One region of the Rosenbergiella sp. YN46 genome, then DNA from elsewhere that is predicted to be linked to it. Evidence: predicted binding sites of a transcription regulator. Region 1 holds the regulator's gene; each other region holds the start of a gene.
The links. Region 1 encodes CRP, which controls carbon source genes, mostly activating them, when cyclic AMP is high. Its sites were predicted from a motif close to ATGTGANNNNNNTCACAT; they were not measured.

Region 1 (6,317 bases):
CCGGTACTACGAGGGTTGCCCTGGCTGTGCGCCATTCACCGTCATCTTTTTACCGGACTGTTCGAACAGGCGGGTGAACTGCGACAGGTCGATATCTCTCTGGGTGATACCCCTTTTTGCCACTTTGCCTGGATCGAGAAAGAGGGTAATGCCCTGATGCAGAAGCTGGAAAACGAACGCTACCTGGCGGGGCTGGGTCGCCAGGAGTTTGTCGCCAGGCTGGCCTGGTATTACGGCGAGATTAATGTGTTGCACCCGTTCCGACTCGGCAGCGGCCGTACCCAGCGTATCTTCTTTGAACAGATGGCCATCCACGCCGGTTACTGCCTGGACTGGGAGCCGGTTACGCCCCTGGCGTGGCGTGATGCCTGCCAGAGTGAGGCAATGGGCGATCCGGCACTGCTGGAGGCGCTATTCGATATGGTAGTGAGCGAAGCAGGGGAAAACGCGTAGAATAGCGCGGTTCACGTTTGCCGGAGCCGCTATGCTATTACTGATCGACAACTACGACTCTTTTACCTGGAACCTATACCAGTATTTTTGCGAGCTGGGGGCGGATGTCAGGGTGAAGCGTAACGATGAAATCTCGCTTGAGGAGATTACGGCGCTGGCCCCCCAACATCTGGTTATCTCCCCTGGCCCCCGCACGCCTAACGAAGCGGGGATTTCCCTGGAGGCGATTCGTCATTTTGCTGGTCGGTTGCCGATTCTGGGCGTATGCCTGGGACATCAGGCTATCGCCCAGGCCTTTGGTGCTAGCGTGGTGCGCGCACCAAAGGTGATGCATGGTAAGACATCTGAAGTTCGGCATGCCGGTGTCGGGGTCTTTCAGGGACTGAATAATCCCCTGACGGTGACCCGTTATCATTCGCTGCTGGTGGATCCCGTCACGTTGCCGGAGTGCCTGGAGGCGACGGCCTGGAGCGATGAGCAGGAGATTATGGGACTGCGCCACCGGACGCTGGCGCTGGAAGGCGTGCAGTTTCACCCTGAAAGCATTCTGAGCGAGCAGGGGCATCAACTGCTGGAAAACTTCCTGAAGCGCTGATTTTATGTTTGCCTGTTTGTGATTTTTTATGCATATTTAATGATTATATTTTCAAATAAAGATATGCGTAAAAAAGGGATGGTAAACCTATGGCAAATGAGAAATCAGCGATTACCCGCGCCACTTTTGATGATGTCATCCTGCCCGTTTATGCACCGGCGCAGTTTATTCCGGTGAAAGGTAAGGGCAGTCGGGTCTGGGATCAGCAGGGCAAGGAGTACGTTGACTTTGCCGGAGGTATCGCCGTAACCGCCCTGGGGCACTGTCACCCGGCTCTGGTAGCCGCCCTGAAGCAGCAGGGAGAAACCCTGTGGCACACCAGCAATGTGTTTACCAATGAGCCAGCGCTGCGTCTGGGCCGTAAGCTGATTGACGCAACCTTTGCTGAGCGGGTCATTTTCATGAACTCCGGCACTGAAGCTAATGAAACCGCTTTTAAGCTGGCGCGTTACTATGCTTCCACGCGCCACAGCCCGTACAAAACTAAAATCATCGCTTTCCATAACGCATTCCACGGACGCTCGCTGTTTACCGTCTCGGTAGGCGGGCAACCCAAATATTCCGACGGTTTCGGCCCTAAGCCCGCCGATATCATCCATGTGCCCTTTAACGATTTGCACGCCGTTAAGGCTGTGATGGACGACCATACCTGCGCAGTGGTGGTTGAGCCGGTTCAGGGGGAAGGGGGCGTTACCGCCGCCACGCCGGAATTCCTGCAGGGGCTGCGCGATTTGTGTGACCACAACCAGGCGCTGCTGGTCTTTGATGAAGTTCAGTGCGGCATGGGGCGTGTGGGTAAGCTGTTTAGCTATATGCACTACGGCGTGACGCCGGATATTCTCACCAGCGCCAAAGCGCTGGGCGGGGGGTTCCCGGTGAGTGCGATGTTGACCACTGAGGAGATCGCCTCCGCTTTCCATGTTGGCTCTCACGGGTCGACTTACGGTGGTAATCCGCTGGCCTGCGCGGTGGCGGAGGCCGCTTTCGATATTATCAATACCCCGGAAGTATTGAGCGGTGTACAGAGCAAGCGTCAGCGCTTTGTCGAACATCTGCGTCAGATTAATGAGCAGTACAACCTGTTCAGCGACGTTCGCGGCATGGGGTTATTGATAGGTGCCGAACTGAGTGAATCCTTTAAAGGCCGGGCCCGGGATCTGCTGAATGCGGCGGCGGAGCAGGGCGTTATGGTGCTGAATGCCGGGCCGGATGTGGTGCGCCTGGCGCCGTCGCTGGTGGTGGACGACGCGGATATCGACGAAGGTATGGCACGCTTCGCCCGGGCAGCACAGCAAATCGCGCAGCGCTGATTATTTGCTGCTCAGTAAACGACGGCGCAGCCAGGCGCCGTGATGAGGGCGCTGGTGCCAGGCCACTGAAGAGATGGTGTGCATGGCATTCAGATGGCTGAGGATGCGATCCAGATGGCGCTCCATGGTACTCATGGGGCCAATGGTGAGCGCCTCTGGAGAGTCCAGTACGTGGATGGCGCCGCTGTCGTCAGGGTTGTCCCAGGTCAGGCGTTGCTGGCAGCGTTGAATGGCTATCTCGCAGGTTTGCAGGTAGCGCTGGGCCAGCGCCGGAGTCAGCATATTGTGCTCGCGCGCCAGGATCGTCATGGCGTTGATATGCTCGACGATAAACTGGCTATGAGTGACCCAGAGTTTCATATCGGCCAGGTAGCGGTTATTAAATGACGGCTCCTGCATTGCCTGATTCAGCGAGTTATAGAGCGCATTGTGAGCCTGATTAACCCGCATGCGCTCCCAGGCCAGCGGGCCGGGCTGTGGATCGATGCTCAGAATCCGGCGGATGGCCTGCTGATCGCACTCCAGCGCATCCCAGGCGTTCTGACGCAGCAGGCCGCTCTGCCACTGAGGCCACAGCCAGACCATGCCGCCAAAGGCGATCAGACACCCAAGCAGCGTATCTACCAGCCGGGTCATAATAAACTGTTCGCCGCTTAGCGACAGCAACTGCAGGCTGTACACTGCCGTAACGGTAAAGCCGACGGTTGCCAGCGCGTAATGCTTGCGGATAATCAGGTAGCCAATCAGCGTAATCAGCAGCATCCCTGCCAGAATATAGCCCTGGGGCACGTTAAAGTGCAGGGCACCCGCCGCTATTAGCAGGCCGGCTATGGTTCCCCCGGCCCGGTGTAGAATGCGTACCCGGGTGGCGCGATATCCGTTCTGGGTCACGAACATGATAGTCATCAGTATCCACCATGGTTTGGGCAGATTGAGCGCTGATCCAAGCAGTCCGGCGACCGCCAGCATAGTGCCAATGCGCGCTGCGCTGCGCAGCGCCGAAGACTTCAGGGACAAATAGCTACGCAGCGCCCGTAGCAGCGGCAGATGTTGTTGCTGGTCGGCCATCAGATCCCGGACGTAAAGCGGGCGTTGGGTGCGCAGTAGCCGGGCGATGCGGCTGAAGTGATAGTGGCAAAACTGTCCTACCGGGTTTTCCGGATGCTGGCGGGCGATTTTTTCCAGCGCGGCAAGAGGTTTTTCCATGCTAAAGCGTTCTGGGAAGCGGTGATAAAGTATATCGTCGCTGACCACGCGCAGGCGGGCGGCCACGGTGCGTGCCGCCCAGCGAATCACCTGCTCTGCATGGCTCTGTTCCACCAGTTTCTGCACCTCTTCGGGTTGATGCAGGCTGACCGAAATATGCTCCTGTAGATCCAGCGCCACCTGGAAGACGCGTAGCAGGCGCTTATAGTCGTTCTGACGGCTGGTGGCGGACAGCATATGCAACTGTTGGTAACAGAGGCTGATAAGATCCACCACTTTCTGCTGGCGGGTAAGCAATGGCGGTAATACCGTTTCCGGGTCAGTATGCTGGGTCAGCAGGCTGTATTTGGCTTCGCAGTAGTCCGCCAGTTCGCGATACAGCAGGCTCAGGGTTTCGCGTAGCGGCTGTTCGCGCCACATCCAGAACCAGAACCAGTTAAAGGCGCCGTACCACAGGGTGCCGAGCGCATACAGCAGCATCGGCTGCCAGACGGGCATATTGCCAGCCAGCCCCAGGGTAAAGATCGCGGCGATAAGCGATGCAGGTAGCAGGCGGCCGTGCAGAGCGCTGATCTCTGCTGTAACGCCCAACAGCAGCGCCATTCCCAGGAAGATGGCGGGCAGCGGCACTTTTTCCATCAGCAGTAGCTGCACCATCAGGCTGCTGAAGGCGAACAGCGATCCGCCGACGATCAGGCGTTTAAAAAAGCGTTTGTGGGGGGTATCGAGACCCGCGATATTGCAGCAGGCGGGCACCAGTGAGAAGAGCAGCCCCTGTTGCAGGCTACCGAAGATCAGCCCGATAATCACCGGCAGCGAGAGCACCAGGGTCTGGCGCAGCGCGTAGTTAACTTCGGGGTGATAGATCAGTCGGCGCATTGGAACAGGATGAACGCGTCAGTGGTAGAGATAACATGGAGACAGTTGACAGCGTCATAGCCTCCTGAAATGACCACAAAGCGGGAAAAACTACGTTTTTTCCCGCTTTGTTATCAACCTGACGGCATGTTGCCACAACACGCCGTTACATACAGACCGGATTAGCGGGTACCAAAGACGACGATGGTTTTCCCGTGCGCGGAGATCAGATTCTGATCTTCCAGCATTTTCAGAATACGACCGACGGTTTCGCGGGAGCAGCCCACAATCTGCCCGATTTCCTGGCGGGTGATTTTGATCTGCATTCCGTCCGGGTGGGTCATTGCGTCCGGCTGTTTCGCCAGGTTCAGCAGGGTCTGTGCTATCCGGCCAGTCACATCCAGGAAGGCGAGGTTACCGACTTTTTCGGATGTGACCTGCAGGCGACGGGCCATCTGTGCGGAAAGGCGCATCAGAATGTCCGGGTTAACCTGAATCAACTGGCGGAATTTTTTGTAGGAGATTTCAGCGACTTCGCAGGCGGTTTTTGCCCGTACCCAGGCGCTACGCTCCTGGCCTTCTTCGAACAGCCCCAGTTCACCGATGAAATCCCCCTGGTTCAGGTAGGAGAGGATCATCTCTTTACCTTCCTCGTCTTTAATAAGCACTGCAACAGAGCCCTTAACGATATAGTAGAGGGTTTCGGCTTTTTCACCCTGATGAATAAGTGTGCTCTTCGATGGATACTTATGAATGTGGCAATGAGACAAAAACCATTCGAGAGTCGGGTCTGTTTGCGGTTTGCCAAGCACCATGCGCGGTTATCCTCTGGTTATAAGCTGACGCCCGAAAGGGTAAGGGCCTCCGGGCGTATTGATCGTTTGTCCCCGCTCTGGGGGTCTGGCATGAGAAAAGCCTGTAATCTATATAAATTTCACGTGAATTTTCATCCCGGACGCGGGCTATCGCGGCGGGAGGGTATCCTCAGTGTTTTAGCATAGCTTTTTCCGGGTGTCTCCTATTGTCTCGTTTCAGCTTGACCCGGATCGCCTTCTGTTGCGACTTTCTTTGCGGCGGCTTACTCTGTGAGGAAAAATGGCTTGATGGGAGCAACAACATGCAGTCACGAGTTAAATGGGTAGAGGGCCTGACTTTTCTGGGCGAATCCGCCTCCGGGCACCAGGTGCTGATGGACGGAAATTCCGGCGATAAGGCCCCCAGCCCGATGGAAATGGTACTGATGGCGGTGGGAAGCTGTAGCGCTATCGATGTGGTTTCTATTCTGCAAAAGGGGCGTCATGACGTGGCCGATTGCGAGGTGAAACTGACCTCGGAGCGTCGTGAAGAGGCGCCGCGCCTGTTCACTCATATTAACCTGCACTTTATCGTTACCGGACAGGATCTGAAAGACAACGTGGTGGCGCGCGCGGTGGATCTGTCTGCGGAGAAATACTGCTCCGTCGCGCTGATGTTGGGTAAGGCGGTGAACATTACCCATTCATACGAAGTGGTTGAGGCCTGACGCCGCCAGGGGAGGGGGGATGCTCCTCCCTGCTTGATCAGGCTATCTTTTTGCCTTCCATAATACGCTGCACCAGCGGTGTCATAATGAGCTCCATCGCCAGCCCCATTTTGCCGCCCGGCACCACCAGGGTATTAATGTGTGAAATAAACGAGCCCTGAAGCATCGCCAGCAGCCAGGGGTAATCGACAGCCAGATCCCGGAAGTGAATCACGACAAAGCTTTCATCTAAAGAGGGAATCTCCCTGGCGGCAAAGGGGTTAGAGGTATCGACCGTCGGCACGCGCTGGAAGTTGATATGGGTGCGCGAGAACTGCGGGGTGATGTAGTTGATGTAATCTTCCATCGAGCGTACCACCGAGTCCATGACGGC
Region 2 (6,317 bases), on a different contig from region 1:
TTTTCAACGGTTGTTCGGAGAGAGTGAAAATAGCGTTGACACCGGGAAGGGGAATTCATATTATGCCGCCCGTCGAGACGACAACTCGTTTACGAAGGGGCTATAGCTCAGCTGGGAGAGCGCCTGCATGGCATGCAGGAGGTCAGCGGTTCGATCCCGCTTAGCTCCACCAAACCTTACCCACAAGGTTTGCGTGTAAAACGATACGACTCGGGGCTATAGCTCAGCTGGGAGAGCGCCTGCATGGCATGCAGGAGGTCAGCGGTTCGATCCCGCTTAGCTCCACCAGATACCGAACCCCCGCTGTTACAGCGGGGGTTTTTTTATGCCCGCCTAAGAATAATCTTAATCGAAGCAGCAAAATAATCACGCTTATTCTGACAGCTCAACCTTCATATTATGCCTTATGCCTGACGGTTGAATCTCCCGGAAATATGGGAGGATCGCCGCAATTTCCTGCCTGATTACTCTTATTTGATGCCTTTATCTACAATTAATCCTTCACTATTTGGTAAAAGCGTATGGGTTTCTGTCAGGATTCTGAATTGCATGTCAGGCAGGGTAAAAAAGGGCTGAACGCCCTGCTTTTCTTGCCTGGCCTTGCGAACAAACCTATTATTCTGAAGCAGCCAGCCCGGCTACAGATCAAAGAGCGATTAGGTTAAATGAAAGGATATTTCACGCCAGCGATAAGGAAATTCGCGATTTCACTGGCGCTTTTTTTAATGCTGCTACCGCTGTCGCGGGCGGTTTCGCCCAGGGCCATCATTGAAGGTAACGATATCTTCCTGGTCTGGATGCCCCTGAGCGTCATTATCGCCATGCTCTATCTGTTTGGGCGAGCGGCGGTTCCATCGCTGCTTATTGCCCTGCTGCTGTTTTTCCCCGTGAAGTTTCATCTGACCCTGACGCAACTGTTGGTCTTTGTCGGCTGTGTGACGTTACCGGTATTGGTGGCCTGCGCGGCGCTGCGAACCATGTTGGGGCGGCGCTGGCGCTTTGCCGTACCGCTTACCAGCCTGGGAATACGGCTGTTCTGGCTCGGTTTCTTCGCCCCCTGTGTGGTGAAGCTAAGCATGTATATGGCTGGCAGATTGATAACGTTCCCGCCCGAGTTGAACCATTATTTTGGCAACAGTGCTTCGCTGATTTTCTCCATTGTCGATATTCTGGGGCTGATTTCAGCTGCGCTACTGTTTTCCCGTTTATTCTATTATCCGCTGCGTATGCTGCTTAATCCGCGTTTTGCGCGGACTTTCTGGCGAACCAGCATTCGGCCGCTACTGGAGACAGGGAAGCGCGGCTGGTCGCTGGGATGGCTAACGCTGTTGGCGACCTTCCTGATCGTCGTGTGCTGGCGTACCGAAACTCTCCTTATCTCCGGTTATCTGGTTCCGCTGATATTTATCATCTTCACTATTGGTATTCGCTTGGTGAATCAGGCATTGATGCACCTGTTGTGGGCATTTTCAGCCTGGCTGTTACTAACCTTTAACGCTAATTTTCTCTCGGGCGTTACCAGAGGGATACCCCTGTCGTTTATTCTGTCGGTGTTTATTTCGTTTACCGTCTGCCTGTTCTATATGACGGCTATCTATCGCAAAAGTGAGTGGATACAGCGCAGCTATTATAATCAGTCGGAAACCGATCCCCTGACCCAACTCCCCAACCTGAGAGCGCTGGAGCGTCATCTGGTGGCTTACCCCCAGGGAGCGTTATGCTGTCTGCAGATGTCCAACCTGGAGTTTCTTAGCCGCCATTACGGCATTGTGATGCGTATTCACTGTAAGCGTACGATCAACCAGGCGTTACAGCCCTGGCTGTATAAAGGCGAGCGGGTGTTCCAGATTCCGGGCTGTGAACTGTTGCTGTTTCTGCGTGGGCCAGAGATTCAGGCGCGGCTTAGCCATATGGTCGATATGCTGAGCAGCAAAAAAATTTACTGGCATGGCCATGAGATAGACATTGAATATGGCGCATCCTGGGGCGTGGTGAATCATATCCAGTCGGACGATCTCCAGCAGCGGCTGGGGCAGTTGAGCTGGCTGGCGGAACAGGCCTGCGCTGATAATCAGGTTCAGTCGATGGACGACAGCGAACAGGAGATGCTGCTGGATCAGAGTTCAGAGCGGGTCTATCTGCTGCGCCAGGTTACACGGGCACTGGATGAAGGGCGGCTTCAGCTCTATGCCCAGCCCATTAAGGATCGTCATGACAGGGGCTATCGGGAAATTCTGTGCCGCATTTTCGACGATAACGGTCAGATGATTATGCCGGAGCGTTTTATTCCCGTGGTGGCAGAATTTAATCTCAGCGCTCGTTTCGATATGCAGATTATGACTCAGATGCTGGAGTGGTTGCGTTGTCACCCGTCGCCTCAGCCCGGCACGCGTTTTTCGGTCAACCTGATGCCGCTGACCCTGATGCAGAAGGAAATTGCGACCGACATCATCAGGTTATTTGAGGATTATGGTATCGAGGCTCAAGCCGTCATTATTGAGGTGACGGAAGCGCAGGCGTTCTCTGATGACGGCGTCAGCCATAAAAATATCGCGCAGTTGCGCAATCACGGATTCAGAATCGCTATCGACGACTTCGGTACCGGATACGCCAATTACGGGCGTCTTAAAGAGCTGGATGCGGATATCATCAAAATAGACGGCTGCTTTGTGCGTGATATTCTCAACGGCCCGATGGATGCGATGATTGTCCGCTCCATTTGCGAGATGGCCCGGGCCAAGTCGATGACGGTTGTCGCTGAATTTGTGGAAAACAGCAGGCAGCGTGAGCTGCTGCTGTTACTGGGAGTGGACTACCTGCAGGGCTGGCTGATAGGCAAGCCGGTACCGCTGGAGGCATAAACAAGGTTCATCGCGGATTGGCGTGAAGCTGAAGTGACCGGCGGCGGCCCTGGCTTCCGGGTGAGTATGTGGCGCAGGAGAAGGTTCCGTTCACCTTAAGGATATTTTTATATGTCGGTTGCGGAACTGGTGAATCAGCAGAGAAGCAATCACTCAAAGTGAACGGAACAGCCCACCGCATCGTCATATTCTGCCGCTTTTGTTTTCGCTTTCTAACACTCCACGCTAACCCGCGATGAACCTAAAAAACCTCCCTGGGGAGGTTTTTTATCAGGCGCTACGTTACAGCACCAGCGCCGCAATAGAAGCAGAAAGTACGCTTACCAGAGTCGAGCCGTAAACCAGCTTCAGGCCAAAGCGGGAAACCACGTTACCCTGTTCTTCGTTCAGCCCTTTAATCGCGCCAGCGATTATCCCGATGGAGGAAAAGTTGGCAAACGAGACCAGAAATACCGAAAGAATGCCTTCGGCGCGCGGTGACAGATTATCGGCCACTTTCTGCAACTCCATCATGGCGACAAACTCGTTGGAAACCAGTTTGGTAGCCATAATGCTGCCAGCCTGAAGCGCTTCGCTGGCCGGAACCCCCATCATCCAGGCAACCGGCCAGAAGATGTAGCCCAGAATACCCTGGAAGGAAATGCCCAGTACCGCGGCAAACAGCGCATTCAGGGCGGAGATCAGCGCGATAAAACCGATCAGCATCGCGGCGACGATAATCGCGACCTTAAAGCCCGCCAGAATATATTCCCCCAGCATCTCGAAGAAGCTTTGCCCGGCATGCAAATTGCTCATTTGCAGGTTTTCATCGCTGCCTTCCACGCGATAGGGATTGATGATAGACAGGACAATAAAAGTGCTGAACATATTCAGAACCAGCGCAGCGACCACATACTGTGGCTCAAGCATGGTCATATAGGCGCCGACGATCGACATAGATACTGTGGACATTGCCGTCGCGGCCATGGTGTACATGCGGTTGCGTGACATCTTGCCCAGTATGTCCTTATAGGCGATAAAGTTTTCCGACTGCCCCAGAATCAGCGAGCTCACCGCGTTAAAGGATTCCAGACGCCCCATGCCGTTCACTTTCGAAAGCAGGGTACCGATAAAGCGGATAACGACGGGCAATACCCGAATATGCTGCAGAATGCCGATAAGCGCTGAAATAAAGATGATGGGGCACAGCACTTTCAGAAAGAAGAAAGCCAGTCCCTCGTCGTTCATTTTGCCAAAGACAAAGTCAGTGCCTTCACTGGCGAAGCCCAGCAGTTTCTCGAACATTGCTGAGAATCCCTTCACAAACCCAAGTCCTGCCTCCGAATGCAGGAAGAACCAGGCCAGCACAACTTCAATGACGAGTAGCTGGATGACGTAACGAATGCGGATTTGTTTCCGATCGTGGCTAACCAGCAGCGCGAGCAGTGCAACTACGGCAATCGCCAGAATAAAGTGCAGAACGCGGAACATGTTGGCTCCAAATTATGATGAAGGTTTAATTTCGGCGCACATTCTATGAAACACAGAATAATAAAACGAGATAAAAGTCACATTATGCTGACATGGGTTACGCACTAACCTCAATCCAGGGTCAACCCCTGTTATGTAATGTTAATTAAAACAGTGAAACGTTATGTAGTTCTGATAGAATGATCATAAGACCGCTGATTTTTCATTCGATGACATTTATCTATCAGCGTAGTCGTCCAAACCCCGCCTTTCATTGTTTTCAGCTATCACAACGATCGGGAATCCCCCAATTAAATGCACTTGATAATCATTCGCATTTTGGTAGCATGAAACATAGCAAAGGCTATATTTCTGAGGCAGAGATGACAAACAGTCGCATAGAAGCTAATACAGGGCGGGCGGCACGTAAGCTAAGACTGGCGCTGATGGGGCCAGCGTTTATTGCGGCTATCGGTTATATCGATCCTGGTAACTTCGCTACCAATATTCAGGCTGGTGCCAGTTTTGGCTATCAGTTGCTGTGGGTGGTGGTCTGGGCCAACCTGATGGCGATGCTGATTCAGATCCTGTCGGCAAAACTGGGTATTGCCACCGGTAAAAACCTGGCTGAGCACATTCGCGATCGTTATCCGCGTCCGCTGGTCTGGTTCTGGTGGATTCAGGCGGAAGTTATCGCCATGGCGACCGATCTGGCGGAATTCATTGGGGCCGCGGTGGGCTTTAAGCTGCTGCTGGGTATCTCTTTGCTGGAAGGGGCGGTGCTGACCGGTATCGCGACCTTTCTGATCCTGATGCTGCAACGCCGCGGGCAGAAGCCGCTGGAAAAAGTGATTGGCGCGCTGCTGCTGTTTGTGGCCGGCGCCTATATTGTGGAGCTTATCTTTTCACAACCGCATCTGCCGACGCTGGCGAAGGGGATGATTATACCCGGATTGCCGAACGGCGAAGCGGTCTTCCTGGCGGCCGGGGTACTGGGCGCCACCATTATGCCTCATGTTATCTACCTGCACTCTTCACTGACCCAGAACCTGCACGGCGGCACTAAACGCCAGCGCTATAGCGCCACCCGCTGGGACGTCGCCATCGCCATGACGATTGCCGGCTTCGTTAACCTGGCGATGATGGCGACTGCGGCGGCGGCATTCCATTTTAGCGGACACACCGGGGTGGCAGATCTGGATGAAGCCTATCTGACTCTGGAGCCGCTGCTCAGCCATGCGGCCGCGACTATTTTCGGTCTGAGCCTGGTGGCGGCGGGTCTGTCGTCTACGGTTGTAGGAACCCTGGCAGGCCAGGTGGTGATGCAGGGATTTGTGCGCTTTCATATTCCTCTGTGGCTGCGCAGGGCTATCACCATGGCGCCTTCGTTTGTGGTGATTCTGATGGGGCTGGACGCGACCCGCATTCTGGTGATGAGCCAGGTGCTGCTTAGCTTTGGTATCGCGCTGGCGCTGGTGCCGCTACTGGTGTTCACCAGCGACAAATCGCTGATGGGCGAACTGGTGAACAGCCGTTTGATTAAGCAGACTGGCTGGTTAATCGTCTCTGTGGTGGTGGCGCTGAATCTCTGGTTGCTGATTGGAATGGCGACGGGGAATTAAGCCTGTATTCCCCTCCGCCTCAGGAGGGGAGACATTAATGATGATGGCGGCCATGATGGCCGTGGCGACCATGATGACGATGCTCATGATGGTGATGACGGTAGTGGTGGCGTTCGTGATGACGATACTTTTTGTGACCGCGCCAGGCGCTGCGGTGATGCCAGCGCCCGTCATGCCAGCGCCAGTTACGATTCCAGTAATCGCGATCGCGCCAGCGGTGGCCGTCCCAGCGGTGGCCGTGGTGATCGTGATCGCCAATCTTTAGTTTTACCCCGGGTAACAGATAAATCTCTCCGGCGCTGGCGAACCACGGCGTGGCGGCCAGTAGCGCAGCGGCAAGAAACAACGACTTAAATTTCATACGAACTCCTTATAATCAGCCAGG
Region 3 (6,317 bases), on a different contig from region 1:
CAGCGGCGCCCGTAAGTCATTAGATAGCGACCGGGAAAAAGTAACCGAACACCATAGCGCCGAGGATGGCGCCGCCGGTAATGGGCTTCTGCCAGATATAGAATCCCAGCGCGCCAAGCAGCGAACCCACGCCGATCGGAATGGAAGCGCCCATCGCGCTCAGGATGATAAGAGGCCCCAGAAAGCGGCCGGAGGCGTTACCGGCACCCATCATCACGTCGGCGCCGTAGGTGGTGTTGCCCTGATTTACGGTGAACTTACGCGCCAGGATAATCACGTAACCAACAGCCAGACCAAGCACCAGGCCGGTCGCCAGCGAGGCAGCGAAGTTCGCTACCGGGAAGACAAAGCCTGCGCCCAGCAGCAGCGCCGGTACGCCCAGCCCAATGCCGGTTTGAATCGCCCCGCCGATATCCAGAATCCCTACCAGCGAGCCTTCGATAATACGGGCGAACAGGAAGCTGGCGCCAAAGGCCGCTACTGCGCCGTAGACGCCGGTATCCATCCCCGCTTTCAGCATGGCCACGAAGGCCACTTCGTTAAAGGCGCCAATACCGTGTATATAGTACATGTGGGTACCGGCGAAGACGCCAGCGGACAGCAGGCCAACAAAGATCGGGAACGACCAGTCGGCATACCAGAAACCTTTATTCTGTTCCATTTTCGCGCTCCTTATTTGCCGCTCATCGAGTTATGAATCAGTTCGAGCCAGTTCGGCACGCCCAGGTGGAAGGATTCCAGCAGTTTCATATCGAAGCCGCGGAAGAAGGCACTCATCACGAACAGAACGATAATGGCGCTCATCATCACTTTGGTGACGCGGTTCCAGCCGCTCTCTTCCACGCCCTTGCCGATCAGGATGCCCAGTACCAGACCCGGTACGGCGTTGCCCATAATCAGCTGCGCCAGACCGCCAAAAATGGTGGCCCAGAAACCAGAGCGTTTACCGGCATCGATAGCCGCCAGCCAGAAGATAACCGGCATTACGATGTTGACCAGCAGATTAGCCGCCGGTACCAGTACCTTCACTGCCGTGACCTGGAGCGCTTCTGGCACTGACGATGCGGTCAGGTTCAGGAAGGCCACTACCACCATACCGATGATGCCGCCGGCAATAGCCATCTTCTTCGGATCGTGCAGCGTTTGCGCCACATCGCGGTTTTTAATCATCAGCACCGCCGCCGCCCAGTTAGGGATAATGCGGTGGTCTACGTCCTGGGTGAAAGCGCCTGCGGCCACTGACGATGCCCAGGCGTTAAAGAAGAAGCCCAGACCAAATGAGAAGTGAGAGGCCGGGTCTCCCTCACAGGAGTTAAGTTCCCCCAGCGTACGAAACGCCCCCATCCCCTGGGTGGTGGGCGCGTGAAACATTCGTGCCGCTCCGGCGCCCACACCCACGCCGACCAGCGCGCCGATGATGAGCGATTTTATTAATATAATTAAGAACATCACTCTGCCCTTTTATTAAGATTACTTAGGTTTTCTCGACAAAATCCACTTTGTCGAGATTGATTGCCGTCACCTTCACTGTGACATCCAGCTCAATGCTGAAATCCCGCCTCTCCCGGCGCAGAAAGAAAAACAGAAACGCTTCTGTGCGTACCGCGACCTGCGCCTGAATCACCTCGACATCCTGGGGTTCAATGCGCAGCAAAATCTGGGGAGTCGATTTCATCACTGCGCCCTGAACTTTGCTCAGGGCGTCGGCAAAGGCCTTCGCTTTCGCGTCGCCTTTGCCGGTGACTCTCACCGTGGTGGTGAAGTGCTCTTTCATAATCAGGCGCCGTATTTCTTCTGCCAGGCCTGCACCAGACGTTCGCCTAACTCTTCTTTATCCATAAAACCGAAGCCCAGCACGTTGCAGCCTTCGTTAATGGCGGTCACGCCTTCATCTACTGAACGCATGCCGTATTTCGCTTTATAGCCGTACTTGTTCTGGGCGGTAATCGCGCCCGCGCCGCCGCTACCGCAAAAAGAGATGCCGAAGGTGGCCTCTTCCGCTTTCATCACGTCGCCCAGCTTCATATCCGCCGCCACGCCCGGGATAACCACCGCGCGACCGCCCGCCTTTTCCACGCCTTCTGCCACTTTCTGGCCTTTACCCAGACGATCGCCAATCACTACCGTAATCTGTGCCATGTTGTTACTCCTGATCCGTTAATCGTTATCTCTTGCCACTTCGAAATGCACCGACAGCAGCCAGGCCTCTTCGATCGGCAGGTTGCCGAACTTCGCTACCACTTGTTCCGCAAGCTGCATAGAGTCCTGCGAAATCTCGTCAAACAGGCTGGCGTCCACTTCCGGCAACGGTTCGCCGGTCACCGACCGGAACGCCATCGCCCTGACGTGCGAATCGAGCATCTGCTCCTGCACAGCGTTCGGGACTATCCCATGCTCTTTCAGCAGCGCCTTAATCCAGGCCAGCATCTCTTCCCCAAGGCGGGCTACCTGCTCATTCTGGCTGCTGGTCTCATTAACCATTACCGCTCCGTTTTCCACGCTAGATACCTTATTAATTGGGATGCCTTTTAACCTATAGGTAGAAGCGCAAGGTTTGTAGCGAGTTGTTTTCCACTTCGAAGTGGAAATGGCACTGCCCTAAGTGATCGGTTCCACATATTTCCCCGACATTAAGATTTATCCGCCCATTTATGTGATATTAATCACATAAATCCCCCTCATTTCGCCCAAAGCAGCATGCAAACCTGATGATCTGTTTTGAGATGTGGCGCACTATTTTCCTTCTGATATTTAAAAAACTTATCGCGATGCGAATTGACACGAAATCACTTTCCGCCAACTGCTGGTCTTTCTGACCTTTATGGAAAAAGGCAACATCGCCCGCACCGCAGAAGCGCAGGGATTAATCAGCGTCAGCATGCACCGGGCGCTGCATTCGCTGGAAGAGGAGGTACGCTACCCGCTGTTCGCCCACCGGGGATGCAACCAGGTGTCTCAGCCAGCGGCGCTGGTGCTCCAGCAGTATTGTCAACAGGCGGTAACGGCGGTGGATCGCGGTCTGGAAGAGGCCCGGCATGCTGAACGACGGCGCGCTGGACGCCATCCTGATTTCGATTTCCGAAAGTGAAACAGACCGCACAGTAATAATGGATATTAAGTTTTGCGATCCCTATCTCGGGAAGGGAGTTGCGGCATCGGTGAGCGGTACGCTGAAAGTCAATAGACACTGTCGTCAATAGCCGCTTTAATAAACCTCTTTCCACACTGCAAAGGCGCACCATGTTTAAAGGAAAAGTGATGGTCAGAACGCTTATCTGGCTGCTGCTGTCGCTATTTTCCTGCCTTGGTCTGGCTAATTACGCGTTGCAGCAACAGTATGAAAAGCAGAGTGAGCAGTTTCGCATTCTGTATCGCGATATTTCGGTCAAGCTGGTTCAGAACGATGTGATCCTGTCGCTGCTTTCCGCCCATGGCGCCTTTGAGCTGGTTCAGCAGCGATTTCCCCAGGTGATACGCTGGGAGTCGCGCCCGGCGCAGCGCCCCGCCGGTTCGCTGGTCAGCGCGGGCAACGGCCAGTACTGGCTCAGCGGTCAGCACTATTCCCTGCTTATCGACCTCAACCCGCTGCTGGATACCCTGCTCCATCGCCACCGCTTTCAGACCTTCAGCATTCACTGGCAACAGCAGACGCTGATAAGCCGTGGCGATGCCAGGGCACCGTTCCACTGGCGCTGGGACAAGAAGCTGGCCAGCCCTTCGCAGCCTTTTGTACTGTCTGCCGGTAACAATCCGAACTGGCGCGATATGCCGTGGCTGGTGATGCTGGCGACGCTGCTGTTCTGGGCGGCGGCGATTTACTTTATCAGTCAGTACCAGCGCCAGAAGCGACAGCGCGAACTGGCGGATCTGCGCGCCCGTTTTTCAGAGCTGACGCGCCTGAACGCGTTAGGCGAAATCGCCGCCGGACTGGCTCACGAGCTAAATCAGCCACTGACCGCTACCCTGAGCTATAACCAGGCGGCGCTGCGCCTGATTAATCAACGGCAGCCGCAAAACGCCGCACCGCTGCTGGATGCGGCGGTAGTGCAGATCAAGCGCATCGGTGAACTGATCCAGGCTTTCCGCCAGCGTCTGGGCAGCGAGCAGGTAGCGCCGCAGCCGGTCAGTCTGGGGAACATCTGGCGCCATACCGCTCAACTGCTGGAAACCGAACGACGTCAGGGCAAGGTGAAGCTGATCGCCCGGCTCCCCGACGATTTACCGGAGATCGTCGCCATACCGCTGTATATCGAGCAGATCCTGCATAATCTGCTCAGTAATGCCATTCAGGCTCAGCAGGGAATGAACGCGGGCGAAGCCTGGGTGGCCATCGCCGCCCGGCAGGAGCGCGAAGGCGTGACCATTGAAGTCAGCGACGGCGGCCCGGGGCTGTCGCAGCAGGCGCTGGAGCAGGTGTTTATGCCTTTTTTCACCACCCGCGAACAGGGTCTGGGCCTGGGCATGGCGCTGACCGAAACCCTGGTACAAAGGCTGAACGGCACCATTAGCGTGCGCAATCTCGCCGGCCAGGGCGCCTGCTTTACGGTATGGCTGCCCTTAAGAACCACGGAGGCATGATGCAGCAGCGTATTTATCTGATTGACGACGACGAGGCGATTCGCTGCTCCCTGAGCGCGCTGCTGGCGACGGTAGGCTGGCAAACCGAAACCTTCGCCAGCGTGCAGCAGTTTCAGGAAACGATAGTCGACCTGACCGCGCTGTCCGGCTGTCTGCTGCTGGATATCCGTATGCCGGGCAAAACCGGCATGACGCTACTGGAGGAGTTTCGCCACCAGGGACTGACGATTCCGGTGATCGTTATGACCGGCCACGGCAATATCGATCTGTGTCGCAGGGCGTTTAAGAACGGCGCCTTCGAATTTCTGACCAAGCCCATCGATGCCGATACGCTGTTCGATACCGTGGGCGCGGCCATGGAGCAGCGGCGATACGCTCTGCAACAGCAGCAAAAAACCGCCGAACTGCAAACCCGGCTCGCCACGCTATCGGCACGGGAACAGCAGGTTATCGCTCTGATTGTGGAAGGCAAAACCAATAAGGAGATAGCCCGGGAGCTGGCGCTTTCCCCGCGCACCGTGGAGGCTCACCGGGCCAACGCCTTCGCCCGACTGGGGGTTAATTCGCTGGCGAAGCTGATTCGCCTGTACGGCGGGCTGACGCCGCCCAACGAGAGCAGCACCAGGTAAAATTACCAGGAGCCCCTGGTAATCGCCCGAATAGCACTGATTCCCGCCCTCATTTAGGCTGTTCCTGACGACAACAGATCAACAAGGAATCAGGCTCATGATGAAATCCCTGCTGTTTACCGGCGTGCTGCTCGGCAGCCTTGCCGCCTCTCCCGCTTTCGCCGCCGACGTACTGAATCAAAAAAGTCTCTCGCTGGAACTGGCCGATCGGTTGGCCGCTGCGGCCATTCAGTCCTGCAGCGCGCAGAGCTATAACGTGGCGGTCACGGTCGTGGATAACGCGGGCGTTATCAGAACAGTTAAACGGATGGATAACGCCGGTCCCCATACCATCGACGGCAGCAGAATGAAGGCCTTCACCGCCCTGACCACCCGCAACGCTACCAGCGCGGTGATGAAAAACGCTCAGCAGAACGCAGGCGCAGCCAACCTGAAAGAGATTCCCGGATTCCTGCTGCTGGGCGGCGGTCTGCCGGTGAAAGTGGGCCAGCAGACCATTGGCGCCATCGGCGTTGCCGGCGCGCCCGGCGGCCACCTGGACGAACAGTGCGCGCAGCAGGCGCTGGACGCGGTTCAGAAACGACTAAACGCTGGCTGAACACCCTGAGGGATACCCGCCGCCGCCCCCGCGCAGGTCAGTTCGTTAGCGGCCACCTATGCCGGGTATCCCATAAGCGCGGAGCGGCAATCACGCCCCTTCGAAGTACCAGTATCCCTGGTTGATCAGCGCCGTCAGCTCAGCCACAAACGCCGGGTTTTTCAGCGCATCGCCCAGCTCCTGGCTGCCTAATTCGCTAAAGCGGCACAGCGCATCCGCCGCACGAACATCTGCGGTATCCCAGCATTCGCTGTTAATAAAGAAGTGGTCACCAATATGCAGCACACGCAAGCCGCTCAGACGCGTCAGCGTTTCCCCCGCCATTAGTGCGTCAAGTACCTCCTCTTTCTCGTACTGGGGCTCTGCTGGCGCAATATCCAGTTCGTGGCGGGGCGTGGTGGCAAAGCATCCAAACCAGTTTTTAAAGTCTTCCGGCTGATTGATCATGTCGATCATCATGGCGCGCAGACGCTCAAGCTCATACTCTTCCACCCGTCCTGGATGATCGCGTA

Region 2: V3W49_RS12565 (NupC/NupG family nucleoside CNT transporter) is a predicted target of CRP. The motif match lies at 4,397-4,414, and genes of this name have one in related genera.
Region 3: V3W49_RS03485 (glycine dehydrogenase) is a predicted target of CRP. The motif match lies at 2,652-2,669, and genes of this name have one in related genera.

Annotation. Positions count from the first base shown of each region.
Region 1 is NZ_JAZHEE010000025.1:50,301-56,617, forward strand. Features, by position in the region: gene V3W49_RS16295 (putative adenosine monophosphate-protein transferase Fic) at 1-453, shown strand, start outside; gene pabA (aminodeoxychorismate synthase component 2) at 485-1,048, shown strand; gene argD (bifunctional acetylornithine/succinyldiaminopimelate transaminase) at 1,138-2,358, shown strand; gene V3W49_RS16310 (YccS/YhfK family putative transporter) at 2,359-4,443, opposite strand; gene crp (cAMP-activated global transcriptional regulator CRP) at 4,605-5,237, opposite strand; gene V3W49_RS16320 (OsmC family protein) at 5,540-5,944, shown strand; gene V3W49_RS16325 (phosphoribulokinase) at 5,982-6,317, opposite strand, start outside.
Region 2 is NZ_JAZHEE010000015.1:34,635-40,951, forward strand. Features, by position in the region: tRNA gene V3W49_RS12550 (tRNA-Ala) at 97-172, shown strand; tRNA gene V3W49_RS12555 (tRNA-Ala) at 213-288, shown strand; gene V3W49_RS12560 (EAL domain-containing protein) at 666-2,861, shown strand; gene V3W49_RS12565 (NupC/NupG family nucleoside CNT transporter) at 3,144-4,331, opposite strand; gene V3W49_RS12570 (Nramp family divalent metal transporter) at 4,694-5,932, shown strand; gene V3W49_RS12575 (DUF2502 domain-containing protein) at 5,967-6,293, opposite strand.
Region 3 is NZ_JAZHEE010000003.1:23,759-30,075, forward strand. Features, by position in the region: gene V3W49_RS03465 (DUF4310 family protein) at 20-661, opposite strand; gene V3W49_RS03470 (DUF4311 domain-containing protein) at 673-1,449, opposite strand; gene V3W49_RS03475 (DUF4312 family protein) at 1,475-1,777, opposite strand; gene V3W49_RS03480 (SFCGS family glycine-rich protein) at 1,777-2,139, opposite strand; gene V3W49_RS03485 (glycine dehydrogenase) at 2,158-2,499, opposite strand; gene V3W49_RS03490 (hypothetical protein) at 2,804-3,088, shown strand; gene V3W49_RS03495 (sensor histidine kinase) at 3,241-4,578, shown strand; gene V3W49_RS03500 (response regulator transcription factor) at 4,578-5,207, shown strand; gene V3W49_RS03505 (GlcG/HbpS family heme-binding protein) at 5,308-5,805, shown strand; gene V3W49_RS03510 (ribosomal protein uL16 3-hydroxylase) at 5,896-6,317, opposite strand, start outside.